Linked DNA regions of Hydrogenophaga sp. SL48. Each later gene encodes a partner of the first gene's protein in a complex. Links are inferred from orthologs where the notes say so. Each region holds a gene or a part of one and is shown in the gene's direction. Other genes may lie near its edges.

Region 1 (7,118 bases):
GCGGTGACCGCAGCGACCGCATCCGCACCTACAACTTCCCGCAGGGGCGGCTCACCGACCACCGCATCAACCTCACGCTCTACAAGCTGCTGCAGGTGATGGAAGGCGACCTGGGCGACGTGGTCCACGCGCTCCAGGTGGCGCGCGGCACGGAGCTGCTGGCCGAACTTGAACAGCAGAACAGCCTGTGAACAACGGCCTTTCAATCCGTGAGTCGCTGGCCCTTGCCTTGCAGCAAGGACTGGACCGGCTGGACGCCCAGATGCTGCTGCTGCTGGCGCTGGGGCGCGACATGAATCACCGCGCCTGGCTGATGGCGCACGACACCGATCCGATACCCACCGACGCCGCAGGGCGTTTCGTCGACCTGGTGCGCCGCCGCCTGGCCGGTGAACCGGTCGCCTACCTGGCGGGAGAAAAGGCCTTCTTTGGCCTGCATCTTCGGGTGGACGCCCGCGTGCTGGTGCCCCGGCCCGACACCGAAACCCTGGTGCAGTGGGCACTGGACGCCCTGCCCGCCACCCCCGCGCGGTGTCTGGACCTGGGCACCGGCAGCGGTGCCGTCGCCCTGGCCGTGAAGTCGCAGCGACCCGACGTGGCCGTGACCGCCACCGACGCCAGCACGGGCGCCATGGCCGTGGCCCGTGACAACGCGGAACGCCTGGGTCTGGCGGTGGATTTTTTCAACGGCTCCTGGCTGCAGGCCGTGCCTGGCCAGCGCTTCGACGTGATCGCCAGCAACCCGCCCTACATCGCCGAGGGTGACCGCCACCTGGTCGCCCTCACCCACGAACCCATCAGCGCGCTCACGGCAGGACCAGACGGCCTCGACGACATCCGCACCATCGTGGCGCAGGCGCCGGGCGCTCTGCACCCCGGTGGCTGGCTGCTGCTGGAGCACGGCCACGATCAGGCCGCCGCCGTGCGCGCCCTGCTGCAGCAGCGAGGGTTCGAGCAGGTCAGCAGCCGCACCGATCTGGCGGGCATAGAACGCTGCAGCGGCGGCATCTGGCCGCAGCAGCGATAATCAGGCCCACTGTGGCCACGACCGGCCCGCCCAGATCAGGAGTTTTTTGCCATGAGCGACGCCCAGACCCAAATCGACCAACTGGTCAAATCCAACGACATCGTGCTCTTCATGAAGGGCAATGCCAGCTTTCCGATGTGCGGCTTCTCCGGCCGCGCGATCCAGATCATCAAAGCCTGCGGTGTCGATCCCAAGACGGTGAAAACCGTCAACGTGCTCGAAGACGAAGGCATCCGTCAGGGCATCAAGACCTACAGCAGTTGGCCCACCATCCCGCAGCTCTACGTCAAGGGAGAGTTCATCGGTGGCTCCGACATCATGATGGAGATGTACGAGTCGGGTGAACTGCAAAAAGTCATCAACGGCGAGGCCTGAAACCGCCAGCCCCGTGCCACAGCCGCCTTCGGGCGGCTTTGTTGTTTTGGGAGAGCACGTCCGCTGCGGCATTTCGCACGGCCAAGGCCGATCCGAAGGAATGCGTGGTCTTTCAAGGGTTCATTTCGCATTGAGGCCAGGCACGTCTTGTGCTTGAATGAAGGTGTCGCCGAACCCTTCAAGGAGAACCGCATGAGCTCACGCAGCCTGGTCGCTTCACCCTCCCTCGGACTGCCCATCGCCCAGATGCGCAGCGTGTTCAGTGCCAGCGAGGTCGAGCGCAAGCTCGCCCACTTGCAGGCCAGCGGCAACGAACGCGAGTACGAAGGCCTGCGCAACACCTGGCAGCGCATGCTGGAACGCGGTTCGCAACGCTTCGCGGTCAAACCCTCGGGTGTGCCCGACATGGCACCGCTCTACGACCTGCTGCCCAATTTTGGTGAGGTGCTTGACGACGTGAAACGGCACGTCGCCCTGAGTCAGGACAGCCACGACGGACTGGAGGTCACGCCCATCCTGCTGCTCGGCCCGCCCGGTGTGGGCAAGACCCACTTCGCCAAACAGATCGCCGATCTGCTGGGCACCAGCATGAGCCTGGTGCCCATGAGTTCCATGACCGCGGGCTGGCTGCTCTCGGGCTCTTCATCCCAATGGAAAGGCGCCAAACCGGGCAAGGTGTTCGAAGCGCTGGTGGACGGCCAGTACGCCAACCCGGTGATCGTGGTCGACGAAATCGACAAGGCCAGCGCCGACGCGCAGTACGATCCCCTGGGCGCGCTCTACAGCCTGCTGGAGCACGACACAGCGCAGAGTTTTGTGGACGAATTTGCCGAGGTGCCGATCGACGCCAGCCAGGTGATCTGGATCACCACCGCGAACGACGAGCGTGCCATTCCGGCACCGATCCGCAACCGCATGAACGTGTTCGAGATCGCACCGCCGTCGCCGGATGCAGCACGCAAGATCGCGGCCCACCTGTACCGCAGCATCCTTGGCGAACACGACTGGGGGCAGCGCTTCGACCCGGAACCCTCCAGCGACGTGCTGGACCAGCTCGCCATCCTCGCCCCGCGCGAGATGCGCCGCGCCATGGTCACCGCTTTTGGCAATGCGCGGCTGGACAACCGCTACAGCGTGGAGGCCGACGACCTGCCCAAGGCGGGGTCCGGCAAAACGCGGATCGGCTTCCTGCAATGAGCTGAGGGCTCAAGCGTCGTGGTGAACCCAGTTCTTCGCCGCGGCGTACACGGCGTTGGGGTACTGAGGTTTGCCCCGGCTGCCGTTGTAGCGGCCCAGCGCCAGGTAGGTGTCGCCACGCTCACGGTCCAGGTAGTGGCGCAGGATCACGCAGCCGAAGCGGATGTTGGTCTGCATGTGAAACAGCCGGGACGCGTCACCGTCACCGATCACGCGCGACCAGAACGGCATGATCTGCATGTAGCCACGAGCGCCCACGCGTGAAATGGCGAACTTGCGGAAGGCGCTCTCGACCTGGATCAAACCCATCACCATCGTGGTGTCCAGGCCCGCTCGCCGGGTTTCGTACCAGACAGTCTGCAGGAACTCGATGCGGGTCTGGAAGTCCGGCTTCTTCTTCTTCAGGCGCTCACTCATGGTGCCCAGCCAACGCAGGTAGGCCAGGCGCTGGTTGATGTCGCTGAACTCGGGCACCGGCGGCGCGCTGTTGGCAATGGCGGAACTGAGCGCCGAGCGAACCGAATCGGCCAGTGGCTCTTCTGCCTGGCGGCCGGCCTGGGCCGGGCCAGCGGTCAGCCAGCCGGCCGCACCGAGGGCTGCGCCGCGCAGCAGCCAGAGACGGCGACTGGTCCCGGGCACATCGGCATCCATCACCACATCAAAGGGCTGCAATCTCACGCGCCCAGCTGGTCCCGCATGAAAGAGATCGCCTCGGCGACTGGCACCTTCGTCGCGGCCGGGTCGCGGCGGTGCTGGTACTCGACCACGCCTTCCTTGAGGCCGCGGTCGCCGATGGTCACCCTGTGCGGCACGCCGATCAGCTCCCAGTCGGCAAACATCGCACCCGGGCGCTCACCCCGATCGTCCAGGATCACGTCGATACCCGCAGCCAGCAGGCCCTGGTACAGGGCATCGGCGGCGGCCTTGACGGCTTCGCTGCGATCAGCGCCCACCGGGCACACCACCACGGTGAAGGGGGCAATGGCGTCGGGCCAGATGATCCCGCGCTCATCGTGGTTCTGCTCGATGGCCGCCGCCGGCAGGCGCGTGATGCCAATGCCGTAACACCCCATCTCGAAGTGCCGCGGTTTGCCGTCGTCGGCCAGGAACGTGGCGTTCATGGCCTTGCTGTATTTGGTGCCCAGGTAGAACACGTGGCCCACCTCGATACCGCGTTCGATGGCGAGCACGCCTTGGCCGTCGGGCGAGGCGTCACCTTCGACCACGTTGCGAATGTCGGCCACCACTTCTGGCTCGGGGAGGTCACGCCCCCAGTTCACACCCGTCATGTGGAAGTCCGCCTCGTTGGCACCGCAAATCCAGTCGGCCAGCACCGCCACTTCGCGGTCCACCACCACCTTTACCGGCAACTTCAGACCGACGGGGCCAAGGTACCCGGGCTTGCAGCCGAAGTGCGCCTCGATTTCAGACTGGGTGGCGAAGCGGAAGCCCCCGCTCAGGCCCGGCAGCTTGTTGACCTTGACCTCGTTCATGTCGTGGTCACCCCTTAGCAACAGCAGCCAGACCTGGCTCTTCACGATCTCGCCCGCGTCGTTGAGCTCGTCGGTGGCCAGCACCAGCGACTTCACCGTGGTGGCCAGCGGCACACCCAGGAACTCGGCCACGTCAGCACAGGTGCTCTTGCCAGGTGTCGGCGTCCTGGTCATGGCGTTTGAAGCTGCAGCGCGCGGGCCGGCAGGCGCCAGCGCCTCGGCCTTTTCCATGTTGGCCGCGTAGTCACTGGCCGGGCAGTACACGATGGCGTCTTCACCCGTGGCCGCGATCACCTGGAACTCTTCACTCAGGTCACCACCGATGGCGCCGCTGTCGGCCGCCACTGCGCGATAGCGCAGACCGAAGCGGTCGAAGATGCGGCGGTAGGCGGCGGCCATGACCTGATAGCTGGCCTTGGCAGCCGCTTCGTCGCGATCAAAGCTGTAGGCGTCCTTCATGATGAACTCCCGCCCCCGCATCAGGCCAAAACGCGGACGGCGCTCGTCCCGGAACTTGGTCTGGATCTGGTAGAAATTCTTCGGCAGCTGTTTGTGGCTGCGCAACTCCTGGCGGGCAATGTCGGTCACCACCTCCTCGCTGGTGGGCTGCACGATGAAGTCACGACCGTGACGGTCCTTGATACGCAGCAACTCCGGGCCCATCTTGTCGAAGCGACCTGTTTCCTGCCAGTACTCCGCCGGCTGAACCACCGGCATGGCCAGCTCCACCGCTCCGGCCCGGTTCATTTCCTCGCGAACGATCTTCTCCACTTTCTGGATGACCCGCAATCCCATCGGCATGTAGTTGTAGATACCGGCGCCCAGCTTTTTGATCAAGCCGGCACGTGTCATGAGCTGATGGCTGACCACTTCGGCATCGGCCGGCGCTTCTTTGAGGGTGGAAATAAAAAACTGCGAGGCTTTCATGGGCGAGGGCCGCCACAGGCGGCTGCGTGGGTCTGGAAAATGGAGGGCTCGAGGCCCGAATGATGTCTTCGATGCCCTCTGGGCATCGGGATAAACCCGCCATTGCAGCGCAACGGGTGAGCATCGCTTCGCAAGCCGCAAGGGGCGATGCATAATCCAGACAGTTCAAAAATTTGGGGTTGATTATGCTTGACAGAGAAGGCTTCAGGCCCAATGTCGGCATCATTCTGCTCAACCAGAGAAACCAGGTGTTTTGGGGGAAGAGGATCCGATCCCACTCCTGGCAGTTTCCGCAAGGTGGCATCGACAGGGGCGAAACCCCCGAACAGGCCATGTACCGCGAACTGCACGAAGAAGTGGGCCTCATGCCCGAACACGTGAACATCGTTGCCCGCACGCGGGACTGGTTGCGCTATGAAGTGCCGGACCGCTTCATCCGCCGCGATGCACGCGGTCATTACAAGGGGCAGAAACAGATCTGGTACTTGTTGCGCTTGGTCGCACAAGACTGGAATCTGAACCTGCGCGCCACCAGCCATCCTGAGTTCGATGCCTGGCGCTGGCACGACTACTGGGTTCCTCTGGACGTGGTGGTGGAATTCAAGCGTGGCGTGTACGAAATGGCGCTGACCGAACTTGCCCGCTACTTGCCCAAAAACGAGCACCGGAACCGCTATTTGCGCGGCGCAGGCCGATCCCGCTCGCAGGACGATGCCAACAACCTGATGCCGCTCATGACGCAGAGTCCGCCAGGCATGGAGTTGCCTCCTGGGGGCATGTTTGATCCAGATCCACAGTTCGACCTGCGAAGCAGTGGGTCCAAGCCCTCCTGAAGTGGAGAACCCTCAGGCCCGCGACAGCACCAGGTTGTCGCGGTGGATCATCTCGGGTTCGGCTGCATAACCAAGCAGGCGTTCGAAGTCAGCCGAAGACTTGCGACAAATCAGGCGCGCCTCGGAACTGGCGTAGTTGGCGAGCCCGCGGGCGATTTCAGCACCCCGCGCGTCCCGCACCGCGATCACGTCACCGCGCGAGAAGTCGCCGCTGACTTCGGTCATGCCGATCGGCAGCAGGCTCTTGCCTTCTCCGGTGATCTTGTCCACCGCGCCGTCATCCACCACCACCGCGCCACGCATCTGAAGGTGGTCGGCCATCCACTGCTTGCGCGCCTGGTTCTTGCCGGTCTGCGCCACGAGGCAGGTGCCGATGGCCTCGCCCTCGCACAGGCGCTGCAACACGCGCGGTTCGCGTCCCCACGCGATGACGGTCGAAGCGCCCGATCCGGCAGCACGCTTGGCCGCCAGGATCTTGGTGATCATGCCGCCCTTGCCGATCCCGGAGCCCGCGCCGCCGGCCATCGTTTCCAGCTGAGGGTCGCCCGCACGGGCCACATGCACAAAGGTGGCCGAAGAATCACGACGCGGATCGGCCGTGTACAGCCCTTTTTGATCGGTCAGGATCACCAGCGCGTCGGCCTCCACCAGATTGGCCACCAGCGCGCCCAGGGTGTCGTTGTCACCAAACTTGATCTCGTCGTTGACAACGGTGTCGTTCTCGTTGATGACGGGCACCACCCCCAACTGCAACAACGTCAACAGGGTTGAACGGGCGTTGAGGTAGCGCTCGCGGTCGGCGAGGTCGGCGTGGGTCAGCAGCACCTGCGCGCTGCCGACACCACATTCGCGCAGCTTGGTTTCATACATCTGCACCAGGCCCATCTGACCCACGGCTGCAGCGGCCTGAAGCTCGTTGATTTCTTTTGGTCGCGAGGTCCATCCCAGTCGCTTCATGCCTTCGGCCACAGCGCCGCTGCTCACCATGATCAACTCGCGCCCCTGCTTGACCAGCACGGCCAGCTCCTCGCTCCACTGCCCAATGGCCTGCTCATCCAGCCCCCGCCCCTCGTTGGTCACCAGGCTGGATCCCACCTTGACCACAATACGGCGCGCGGTCTTCAGCACGCTGGACGGTTCAACCAGTTCGTTCACGCTCGCAGCAACTTCGACCATGGGGTGCTTGGCTCTTCTGAGGAATCGGATGACAAGGAGTGCGGTTCAGATGCCGCGGGGATCGTCCACGAAGCGGGGATCCACATCGAC
Region 2 (11,589 bases), 3.4 Mb from region 1 along the record:
CGAACGACACCACGGTGGTCACCGTGCCGAGCGCGTAGATGGCCGGCGTGGTGACGGTCGAGGTGAGGCCTTGCAGCTCCAGCGGCAGCGTGTTGACGTCGCCGATGGCCTGCGAGGTGCGGGCGATTTCGTCCCAGCTGAGCGTGAAGCCGAACATGCCGATGCCCACCACCGAAGGCCCGATGAGTGGCAGCACCACGTGGCGGAAGGTCTGCCAGGGCGTGGCGCCCAGGTCGCGTGCGGCTTCCTCATACGCCGGGTTGAAGCGGTTGAACACGGCGAACATGATCAGCAGGCCAAAGGGCAGGGTCCAGGTGAGGTGCGCGCCCAGGGCCGAGGTGAACAGGCCCAGCGCGGTGCCGTATTCCTCCAGCGTCGTGGTCGCGCCCACCGCTTCCAGCAGCCACTTGAGGCCGCCATCCAGCAGGCGGAACTGCAGGCCGATGCCCAGCGACACGATGATGGACGGCATGATCAGGCTGGCCACGGTGACGTAGAACAGCGCGTTGCCGCCGCTGAGCTTCTTGCGGAACGCCAGACCCGCCAGCACCGAGAGCAACACGGTGAACAGCATCACCACGCCACCGAGCATGAGCGAGCGCAGGAAGGCCGCGCCGATGTCCACCGTGCCCAAGCCCTCGGCCAGCTGGCGGAACCAGTGCAGCGAAGCTCCCCGCATCGGGAAGGTGAGGCCACCCTCGGGACCCTGGAAGCTCAGCACGAAGATGACGAACATCGGGCCGTACATGAACAGCACGAAGAGCGCGAAGACGGCGGCCAGGGACCAAAATCCAGGAGTCCCCCCCGAAAGCGGCTGCGCCGCCTTCCCCCCCAGGGGGGCAACACCAGCGGCCCGGCGAAGCCGGTTCCGCGGTGTTTCCGGTCTGGAACCCTGGCTCTCTACGGGGTGTGTGCTCATCACAGTTCCTTCCTGATGTCCACGAGGCGCGTGAGGCCCCAGATGATCATGAGCACCACCGCGAGCAGGATCACGGCGTTGGCGGCGGCGAGCGGGAACTGCAGGTAGCTGGTCTGCACCTGGATGATCTTGCCCACTGAGGCGATCTGCTGACCGCCCATGACGCCGATGGTCACGAAGTCGCCCATGACGATGGTGATGACGAAGATCGAACCGATGATGATGCCGGTCTTGCACAGCGGCACGATCACGTTCCACAGCGTCTGCCAGCCGCTGGCGCCCGCATCGTTCGCGGCTTCGAGCAGGCTGCGGTCGATGCGCATCATGCTGTTGAAGATGGGCACGATCATGAACATGGTGTAGAGGTGCACGAAGGCCAGCACCACCGAGAAGTCGGAGAACAGCAACCACTCGATGGGCTGATCGATCAGCCCGATGCCTTGCAGCGACTGGTTCACCAGACCGTTGCGTCCCAGCAGCGGCACCCACGAGATCATGCGGATGACGTTGGAGGTCCAGAACGGCACGGTGCACAGGATGAAGAGCGCTGTCTGCATGCCCGAGGAACGAACGTGAAAGGCGAGGAAGTACGCCACCGCAAAACCCAGCACCAGGGTGATCAGCCACACCAGCAGGCTGAACTTCAGCGTGGACAGATAGGTGGAGAGCGAGACGCAGAAATCACCGTGTTCGGTGAGCGTCGAGCAGCCTTCAAAAATGGCGAAGTAGTTGCGCAGCGTGAACGCCGGCAGCAGCTCGTACTCGTTGAAATCCCAGAAGCTGACCATCACGATCAGCGCCAGCGGAATGAGGAAGAACAGCACAAACACCAGCGTGAACGGCGCCGCCTGCCACCAGGCGTGCAGCGTGCGGTTCGGGCTGTCGGCGACAGGACCGGCGGTGGCGGTGGATGTGCTGCTCATGGAAGGTCAATCAGAAAAGAAACAGAAGCCACATGAAGGGGGCGCGCCCGCGACGAGCGCAGCGAAGCCCCCTCCAGGCCACCGCGGAACCGGCTTTGCCGGGCCGCCAGTGGCGCCCCCCTCCGGGGGGTGACGCCGCAGGCGGCGCGGGGGGGGGCCGCCTTCAGGCCGCGACGAATTCATTCCATTTCCTCACCATGTACTCGTTCTCATCCATCACCGCGTTCCAGCAAGCGATGCCGCCCATGCGCGCTTCGTAGCTGCCGCCGTCGCGCACCTGGCCGGCCTTGGCCAGCACGTCGCCATTCGGGCTCTTGATGTCTTGCGTGGCGGGTTTGCCTTCCATCCAGTAGGCCCACTCGTAGGCTTCCATCTTGGACTTGGCGGTGTCGAGCACGGCGCTGTAGTAGCCTTGGCGGTTCAGGTAGGCGCCGGCCCAGCCGTCGAGGAACCAGTTGATGAACTCGTAGGCACCGTCGAGCTTGCGGCCGCTCAGCGTGGCGGGCAGGCCGAAGCCGGCGGCCCAGGCGCGATACCCCTCTTTCAGCGGCTGGAAGTTGCAGGCGATGCCCTTGGTGCGCACGGCGGTCACGGCCGGGCTCCACATCGACTGGATCACCACTTCGCCCGAGGCCATCAGGTTGACCGACTCGTTGAAGTCTTTCCACAGCGCGCGGAACTGGCCGGCCTTCTTGGCTTCGATCAGGGTCTTGATCGTGAGGTCGATCTCGGCCTTGGTCATGTTGCCCTTGTCGGGGTACTTGTAGAGGCCCATGGCTTCCACGACCATGGCCGCGTCCATGATGCCGATGGACGGGATGTTCAGGATCGCGGTCTTGCCCTTGAATTCGGGGTTCAGCAACTCGGCCCACGAATTGATGGGGCGCTTGATCAGGTCGGGGCGGATGCCCAGCGTGTCGGCGTTGTAGACCGTCGGGATCAGCGACATGAACTGCGTCGGGCTCTTGGCGAAGACCTTGCTCTTTTCGCCTTCGAGGTAGATCACCTTCTTGGGCGCGGTGCCCTGGTCGCCCACGGCCTTGCCGGCCACGGTGCCGGTGGTGAACAGCGGCGTGATCTTGTCGGCGTTCTTGATCTTCTTGACGTCGATGCCCTTGAGGTTGCCGGTGGGCACGATCTTCTTGAGCGAGAAGTACTCGGTGTCGATCAGGTCGAAGCTGTTGGGTGCGGTGACGGCGCGCTTGGTCACGTCGTCGGTGGTCACGGCCACGTACTGGATCTTGATGCCGGTGTCTTTTTCGAACTTGTCACCGATGGCCTTGTCCTGGTTCACTGCGGTGCCCAGGTAGCGCAGGGTGATCTTTTCCTGGCCGATGGCCGGCGACATGCCGCTGGCCAGGATGCCGGCCATGCCGGCGGTGCCCTGCAGCAGGCTGCGGCGCGAGAGGCCGGCGGTGGTGTCGGCGGGCTTGGAATCAAACGTGTCGGACATGGGAGAACTCCTGGGTTGGGGGAAGAGGGAAGAAAGCGGGAGCGATCAGGCGGCGAGTGCGTGGGCCAGGGCCGGGTCCCAGCTCAGGTCCACGCGATCGCCTGGGCGGTAGGGCTGCTGCACGAACACGGCCTCGGGCAACATCACCGAGACCGGGACGGTGCTCGCCTCGCCGTCGAGTTGCAGGCCCAGCAGCACGTAGGTGCCCTGGTACTCCACGTCGCTCACGGTGGCAGGCCAGCCGGTGCTGGTGGTGGGTGCGAGGCGGATGTGGTCGTTGCGCACGGCGAGCTTGCCGCCGGTGGTGTTGAGCACGTTGTGGCCGCCCATGAAACGCGCGACGAATTCGCTGGCCGGCCGGTTGTAGACCTCGCGCGGCGCGCCCACCTGCTCGATGCGGCCGTGGTTCATCACCACCATCGTGTCGGCCAGGGCCATCGCCTCTTCCTGCGAGTGCGTGACGTGGATGAAGGTCAGGCCGAGTTCACGCTGCCAGTGGCGCAGCTCGGCGCGCATCTGGATGCGAAGGAAGGGGTCGAGCGCGGACAGCGGTTCGTCGAGCAGCAGCACGCGCGGCTGGGTGATGAGGGCCCGCGCCAGCGCCACGCGCTGCTGCTGGCCGCCCGAGAGTTCGCCCGGCTTGCGCTGCGCGAGGTGCCCCATGGCCACGCGCTCCAGCAGGTCCTGTGCCTGCCGCTGGCGGGTGGCCCTGTCCACGCCTTTCATCTTCAGGCTGAAGGCCACGTTGTCCAGCGCGGTGAGGTGCGGGAACAGCGCAAAGCTCTGGAACATCATGGCCGTGCCGCGCGCGGCGGCCGGCAGGATGGTGATGTTGCGGTTGTCCAGCAGGATGTCGCCGCTGGTGGTGCTCTCGTGGCCCGCGATCATGCGCAGCGTGGTGCTCTTGCCGCAGCCCGACGGGCCGAGCAGGCAGCAGTAGCTGCCGCTGGCGATGCGCAGATTGATGCTGTCCACCGCCACGCTGCCCTGGGCGTAGCGTTTGGTCAGCGCGATGAGTTCGATGGCGGCGGGTGTGGGTGTGGGGTCGTCCATGCCTCCAGCTCAGCATCAACCGTGCCAGCCATTTTGTATGCAATATGCACCGGATTGCATACAAAGTGGCACAAGTGTTGTGCGCAAAGGGGCCTGAGCAAAGGGCGAAGGGCGGTTGCGGTGCGCGCGCACCGGTGTGAAGCGCACCACGCGGCGGCGCTGCGTGCTGACGGTGCGCACCGCTCTGGACGGATAATCCGGCGATGCACATCCGGTTCACCAAAATGCAGGGCGCGGGCAACGATTTTGTCGTGCTCGACGAGACGCGCGGGCGCCTGGGTCTGACCCACGCGCAGTACCGCTGGCTGGCCGACCGCCACTTCGGTGTCGGGGCCGACCAGATCCTGAGCGTGCGGCCCTCGCCCGGCCCGGGTCTTGACTTTGAATACGTGATCCACAACGCCGACGGCGGCGAGGTGGAACACTGCGGCAACGGGGCGCGCTGCTTCGTTCGTTATGTGCACGACAAGGGCCTGACCACCGTCAACCCGGTGCGGGTGAAGGTGAAGCAGGGCGAGATCAGCCTGGCGCTGAATCACGACGGTCGCGTGACCGTGGACATGGGCGCACCCGTGTTCGCGCTGGAGCGTGTGCCCTTCGACGCGAGCGGGCTGGTCTCAAACACGATGGGCAACGTCGAGCGCTGGCCGCTGTCCTTGCCGGACGGCGGCGAGGCGCTGGTGTGTGTGCTGTCCATGGGCAACCCGCACGCGGTGCAGCTGGTGGACAACGTGGACACCGCCCCGGTCCTGCTCCAAGGCCCGCAGATCGAATGGCACCCGCGTTTCCCGGCGCGCGTGAACGCCGGTTTTCTGCAGGTCGTGAACCGCGGCCAGGTGCGCCTGCGCGTCTACGAACGCGGCGCCGGCGAAACGCTGGCCTGCGGCACCGGCGCCTGCGCGGCCGTCGTGGCCGGCATCCGCCTGGGCCTGCTGGATTCGACGGTCGATGTGCACACCCACGGTGGCGTGCTCACCATTCAATGGCAGGACACGCCCGCGCACGACGCGCCGGTGTTCATGACCGGCCCCGCCACCACCGTCTTCGAGGGCGAGATCGACGTGCCCGAATTGGTTTGATGACAGCCTCCTATATGCTCACCCGACCATGACCGATCCCTTCATCCCCCCCATCACCGAAGACGACATCGCCAACTACCTGGCCAACACGCCGGACTTCTTTGATCGGCACGCCAGCGTGCTGGCCTCGGTCCAGCTCAGCAGCCCGCACGGTCAACGCGCCGTGAGCCTGCAGGAACGGCAGGCCGAGTTGCTGCGCGACAAGATCAAGGGGCTGGAGCTCAAGGCGGCCGACATGATCCGCCACGGTCAGGACAACTCCGCCATCGCCGACCGCCTGCAGCGCTGGACCCGCGAACTGCTGCGGACCCGCGAAGCCCGTGATCTGCCAGAGGTCGCCGCCCGGGAGATCGCCACCCAGTTTCTGGTGCCGCAGGTCGCGATCAAGGTCTGGGACGTGGCGCCCGCGTTCATGACCCTCGCCTGTGCCCAAGGGGCCAGCGAAGACGTGAAGGCGTTTTCCAGCTCGCTCAGCCGTCCCTACTGCGGCAGCAACCCGGGGCTGGAGGCCGCCGGCTGGCTGGACGATCCGAAGGCGGTGGCCTCGATGGCGCTGATCCCGCTGCGGACCGCTGCGGGCTCACCGGCGTTCGGCCTGCTGGTGCTGGGCTCGCCCGAGGCCCAGCGCTTCGCGGCCGACATGGGCACCGACTTCCTGGAGCGCATGGGTGAACTCACCAGCGCGGCGCTCTCGCGCCTGAGACCATGACCCCCACGCTGGTCACTTCGTGTACGGCGCTGCCCCCCGAGGGGGCTGGCCTGCCTTGGGGCGGCCCGGCGGCAGGCCGTTCGCCGGCATGAAAGCAGCGGCCAGCGTGGACGATGCCGCGCTGGTGCAGGCCTATCTGGCCCATGTGCGGGTGGAGAAGCGCCTGGCGACCCGCACGGTCGAGCTCTACACCCTGGACCTGCAGCGCCTGTCGCAACACGCGTCGCAGGCCGCGCTGGCGTTGCGCGAGGTGCACAGCGCCCACATCCGCCGCTGGGTGGCCCAGATGCACAGCGCCGGGCGCAGCGCGCGCGGCATCGCGCTGATCCTGTCGGGCTGGCGCGGTTTCTATGTCTGGCTCGGTCGCCAGGGCCTGATCGACCACAACCCGGTGCAGGACGTGCGCGCGCCCAAGGCGGGCAAGCCCCTGCCCAAGGCGCTGGGGGTGGACGAGTCGGTGCAGCTCGCGTCCCATGTGGAAGAGGCCGACCACCCCGCGCTGGAGGCCCGCGACGCCTGCATCACCGAGTTGCTCTACGGCTGCGGCCTGCGCATCGGCGAACTGGTGGGGCTGGACGTGCGGGCAGGTGTGACTGCGCGCGGCTGGATCGACGCCGACGCCGGTGAAGCCCATGTGCTGGGCAAAGGGTCCAAGCGCCGCAGCGTGCCGGTGGGGCGGGCGGCGCTGGCGGCTCTGGAGCGCTGGCTGGTGCAGCGCGCGGCGTGGGCCAAGGACGATCCGGCGCTGTTCATCGGCAGCCGCGGCCAGCGCCTCACGCCGCAGCACATCCGCGTGCGACTGAAGCGCCGTTCGCAACTCGCCGGGCTGGCCACACCCGTGCACCCCCACATGCTGCGCCACTCGTTCGCCAGCCATGTGCTGCAGTCCAGCGGTGACCTGCGCGCGGTTCAGGAGCTGCTGGGCCACGCGAGCATCAGCACCACGCAGGTCTACACGCGGCTGGATTTCCAGCACCTGGCCAAGGTGTACGACGCGGCGCACCCGCGGGCGCTGGCCCGTGGCAGGGGCGCGGGCGACGAGGGCATGGTCAGCCCGCCCCCAGTGGCGGTGCCCGTGGTGCCCAAGCCCAAGGGTTGACTGGGCGGATGCACGGGGTCTCGGCGGTCGAGCGGGGCCGGGTTATCCCTGTAGGATTCGCCAGCCCAGGCTTGACAATCGTTCTATAAGCAACCACTTCTATTTTTTGGAGAGCTCCATGTTCAGGTTCCTCATTGCGCTTAAGTCCTTGCTGCTCGCGGCGCTGCTGTCCACCTCGCTGTCGGCGCAGGCGGCCGACGACGCGATCAAGACGGTCTATCACATGAGCGAAGGCATTCCCCAGGCCTCGCGCGCCATCAACAACATCCGCAACCACCTGGCGGCCGACCCCAAAGCCAAGATCGTGGTCGTGACCCATGGTCTGGGCATCGACTTCCTGCTGGATGGCGCCACCAACCAGATGGAGCAGCCCTTTGCGGGTGCCATTGGCGAACTCGCGGCCAAGGGTGTGGAGTTCCGGGTCTGCAACAACACCCTGGTGTCGCGCAAGATCGACGCCAGCAAGGTCGCGATGGAAGCCAAGATCGTGCCATCGGGTGTGGCCGAGGTGGCCCGGTTGCAGGCACGCGAGGGGTTTGTGTACCTGCGGCCTTGAACAGGAACACCCCCGCGCCGCCTTCGGCGTCACCCCCTCAAGGGGGCAATGCGAGCGGCCCGGCAGAGCCGGTTCCGCCGCATTCTGGCGCCATGCACTTCGCGTCGGCGAGTTGATGGGGCGGACGAGGGGCAGTTGAACCCAGGGCACCGCCGGGCCGGCTTTGCCGGACGGCCAGTGCCGCCCCCTGGGGGGTGACGCCGCAGGCGGCGCGGGGGGGACAATAGGCCAGATGAAAATCATTCGACTCAAGCCGGGCAAAGAACGCTCGCTGCAACGCCGCCACCCCTGGGTATTCGACGGGGCCGTGGCCCGGGGCGGCGGTGATGCGGGTGAGACCGTGCGCGTGGAGAGCCATGAGGGCCAGTTCCTGGCCTGGGGCGCGTTCTCTCCGGCCTCTCGCATCCGCGTGCGGGCCTGGAGTTTCGACGAGGCCCAGCGCATCGACGCAGCCTTTTTCCGCGACACGCTGGCCCGCGCCATCGCGTTGCGCTCGCGTCTGGGCATCGATAGCAACGGCATCCGCCTGGTGCATGGCGAGTCCGACGGCCTGCCGGGCTTGATCGTGGACCGCTACGGCGACACCCTGGTGGCGCAATTCACCGCCTGCGGCGTGGAGCGCTGGAAGGCGCCGATTGCCGACGCGCTGATCGAGCTCACCGGCTGCCCGCGCCTGTACGAACGCTCCGACACCAGCAGCCGCAAGCTCGACGGCCTGCCCGAGGTCACCGGCTGGTTGCGGGGCAATGGCGACACCGCGTTCGAGCTGCTGGAGCACGGCTGGCGCCTGGGCCTGGACATCGCCCAGGGGCACAAGACCGGCTATTACCTGGATCAGCGCGACAGCCGCCTGGCCCTGTACCAGTACACGAAGCGCCTGGGTTTTGCCCAGGTGCTCAACTGCTTCAGCTACACCGGCGGCTTCAGCGTGGCCGCGCTGGCGGGTGGGGCGGAGCACGTGACCAGCATCGACTCGTCGGGTCTGGCGCTGGAGCAGGCACGCGCCAACCTGCTGCTCAACGGCCTGGACCCGGCGCAGGCCAGCTTCATGGACGCGGACGTCAACACCTCGCTGCGTCAGTTTGTGGCCGAAGGCCGCACGTTTGACGCCATCGTGCTCGATCCGCCCAAGTTCGCGCCCACGGCGGCCCACGCCGAGCGTGCCGCCCGGGCGTACAAAGATTTGAACCGCCAGGCCTTCAAGCTGCTCACCCCGGGCGGCGTGCTGTTCACCTTCAGCTGCTCCGGCGGCATCGGCGTGGAGCTGTTCCACAAGATCGTGGCCTCGGCTGGGCTGGACGCGGGCGTGGACGGTGCGATCCTGCAGCGCCTGGGCGGCGCCTGCGACCACCCGATGACCATCAACTTCCCCGAAGGCGAATACCTCAAGGGATTGGTGGTGATGAAAAAGGCGTAATCCGGTGGCACTGCCTACGCGTCGCATACACTGCCCCCGCTGTACCGTTCCCGACCGCTTTTTGCTGGAGCTTTTCCTGCCATGTCACTGATTCCCGCCACCATCCTCACCGGCTTCCTCGGGTCGGGCAAAACCACGCTGCTCAAGCGCGTGCTGACCGAGGCCCACGGCCAGAAGATCGCGGTGATCGAGAACGAGTTCGGTGAAGAAAACATCGACAACGAAATCCTCGTCGCCGACACGCAGGAAAACATCATCCAGATGAGCAACGGCTGCATCTGCTGCACCATCCGCGACGACCTGCGCGCCACGCTGCAGGATCTCGCCGAAAAGAAGCGCAAGGGCGAGCTCGATTTCGAGCGCGTGGTGATCGAGACCACCGGCCTGGCCGATCCCGGCCCCGTGGCCCAGACCTTCTTCATGGACGACGAGGTCGCCGAGCAGTACCTGCTGGACTCCATCCTGACCCTGGTGGACGCCAAACACGCCGCCCAGCAGCTCAACGACCGCCAGGAAGCCCGCCGCCAGGTGGGCTTTGCCGACCAGATCTTCATCAGCAAGGCCGATCTGGTGGACCAGGACGAGCTGGACGCGCTCACCCACCGCCTGAAGCACATGAACCCGCGTGCGCCCATGCGCCCGGTGCATTTCGGCGAGGTGGCGCTGAGCGAGGTGTTCGACCTGCGCGGCTTCAACCTGAACGCCAAGCTCGACATCGACCCGGACTTTCTCAAGGTCGATGACGACCACGATCACCACGATCATGGTCACGAGCACCACGACCACGCCCCTGGCGAAACCTGTAACCACCCTTCTCACCAGCACGGTCACGAAGGCCACGGCCACCACCATCACCACGACGACGATGTGAAGAGCTTCGTCTACCGCGCCACCCGGCCGTTCAACCCGGCCAAGCTGGAAGACTTCCTGGGCGCCATCGTGCAGGTCTACGGTCCGCGCATGCTTCGGTACAAAGGCGTGCTCGACATGCAAGGCACCGACCGCAAGGTCATCTTCCAGGGCGTGCACCAGCTCATGGGCAGCGACCTCGGTCCCGCCTGGGCTGAAGGCGAGCCGCGCGTGAGCAAGATGGTGTTCATCGGTCTGGATCTGCCCAAGGACATCCTGGTCCAGGGGCTTGACCAGTCGCTGGTCTGAGTCCCCGGGCCGGCTCCTTCACATCAGAAACAGGTCCGGCTGTGTTCTTTGTCTCGCTTCTCCAACGCCTCGGCTTTCAATCCGACCCCCAGTCGGTGAAGGCTCCGCGCGCGTCGTTACAATCGCCCCCCAAGTCGGGTGCCGGTGATCCGGTCGGGCCTGTTGCCCGTGTGCATGTGAAGCGGGGAGCCGGTGCGGTCCGCAAACGGGGTATAACAACAGACCAGCCGGTCTCGACCGAGCTTCGTGACGCGCCTCGGGAGCTTGCCCGAAGCAGCGCACCGCCCCAGGAACAGGCATCGTCAGGCACTGAGAGGAGACCCCTTGTGAAAGCCCCGGCCACCCCCACCGCAAAGAACAAAAAGCCCGCGCCCGGCGCCGGCAAAGTGCGGAACTCACCGGTCGCGGCAGCCACCCCATCGCCGGTCAAGGCCGCGGCAAAGCCCGCGCCCAAGGCCGTTGTCGGGAAGTCCGTTCCAGCGAAGAAGGCCGTGCCGGTGAAAAAGCCCGTGCCCGCCCCAGTGGCCAAGGCCCCCGTGGTCAAGGCGGCATCCAAACCGGCCGTGAAGGCGTTGGCCCAGAAGGCGCCGGCCAAAGCCGCCCCGCGAGCATCTGCACCGCCGGCCAAATCCGCTGCAAAATCGGCTACCAAACCCCCCGTGGTGGTCAAGCCCAAGCCGACGCCGCTGCCTGCGGTCAAGTCCGGCAAGCCGGCCTCCCCGTCGGGAGTGACCAAGCCTGCGGCTGTTCCCAAACCAGCCCCCATCGTTGTCGAGCCGACGCCCCGTCCTCTGGGCAAGCGAGCGGCCAAGAAGGTCATGATGGAGCAAATGACCCAGGCGGCGGTGGTTCCGACCCATGCCCCCGATGCCGCGAAAGCGACATTTTTCACCTCGAATGAACGCGTAATGACACCTCCCGTGCCCTCTTCCATCCAGAAAGACCCCAAGCGGGCGAACAACTGGAAGTCCATGTCCGTCGAACAACTCAGCGACCAGGACGTGCAAGCGATGCCCGACACCGAGTACATGAACGACGTCCAGCTCGCATTCTTCCGTCGCAAGCTCACGCTGCTCAAGGAGGACATGCTGGCCAATGCCGGTGAAACCACCGAGCACCTGCGTGAAGACACCGTCGTGGTGCCCGATCCGGCCGACCGTGCGACCATTGAGGAAGAGCATGCCCTGGAGCTGCGCACCCGCGACCGCGAGCGCAAACTGCTC

What was found.
Region 2: the proteins of IM738_RS01695 (region 1) and dapF are in contact, whole or in part, in a solved structure (PDB 5YGU), measured with the Escherichia coli proteins. The link is inferred for Hydrogenophaga sp. SL48 from one-to-one orthologs.

What each region holds. Positions count from the first base shown.
Region 1 is NZ_CP063400.1:357,557-364,674, reverse strand. Bases 4,035-7,028 are described here. They hold IM738_RS01695 (RNA pyrophosphohydrolase), read left to right. Parts: upstream 4,035-5,204; coding sequence 5,205-5,852; downstream 5,853-7,028. Other genes in these bases: proB (glutamate 5-kinase), read right to left, coding at 5,865-7,028; IM738_RS01700 (proline--tRNA ligase), read right to left, coding at 4,035-5,019. In the rest of the region: prfA (peptide chain release factor 1), read left to right, coding at 1-191; prmC (peptide chain release factor N(5)-glutamine methyltransferase), read left to right, coding at 188-1,027; grxD (Grx4 family monothiol glutaredoxin), read left to right, coding at 1,079-1,402; IM738_RS01710 (AAA family ATPase), read left to right, coding at 1,595-2,599; IM738_RS01705 (lytic transglycosylase domain-containing protein), read right to left, coding at 2,609-3,250; more of IM738_RS01700, read right to left, coding at 3,274-4,034; Obg family GTPase CgtA, read right to left, coding at 7,074-7,118. UniProt on the Escherichia coli protein: Master regulator of 5'-end-dependent mRNA decay.
Region 2 is NZ_CP063400.1:3,791,831-3,803,419, reverse strand. The notes cover bases 3,589-6,489. They hold dapF (diaminopimelate epimerase), read left to right. Parts: upstream 3,589-4,551; coding sequence 4,552-5,427; downstream 5,428-6,489. Other genes in these bases: IM738_RS17965 (tyrosine recombinase XerC), read left to right, coding at 6,225-6,489; IM738_RS17970 (DUF484 family protein), read left to right, coding at 5,456-6,136; IM738_RS17980 (ABC transporter ATP-binding protein), read right to left, coding at 3,589-4,348. In the rest of the region: IM738_RS17995 (ABC transporter permease), read right to left, coding at 1-748; IM738_RS17990 (ABC transporter permease), read right to left, coding at 919-1,842; IM738_RS17985 (ABC transporter substrate-binding protein), read right to left, coding at 2,006-3,295; more of IM738_RS17980, read right to left, coding at 3,341-3,588; more of IM738_RS17965, read left to right, coding at 6,490-7,235; IM738_RS17960 (DsrE family protein), read left to right, coding at 7,354-7,791; IM738_RS17955 (class I SAM-dependent rRNA methyltransferase), read left to right, coding at 8,024-9,208; IM738_RS17950 (CobW family GTP-binding protein), read left to right, coding at 9,290-10,366; RNA polymerase-binding protein DksA, read left to right, coding at 10,693-11,589. UniProt on the Escherichia coli protein: Involved in the succinylase branch of the L-lysine biosynthesis and in the biosynthesis of the pentapeptide incorporated in the peptidoglycan moiety. Catalyzes the stereoinversion of LL-2,6-diaminopimelate (L,L-DAP) to meso-diaminopimelate (meso-DAP).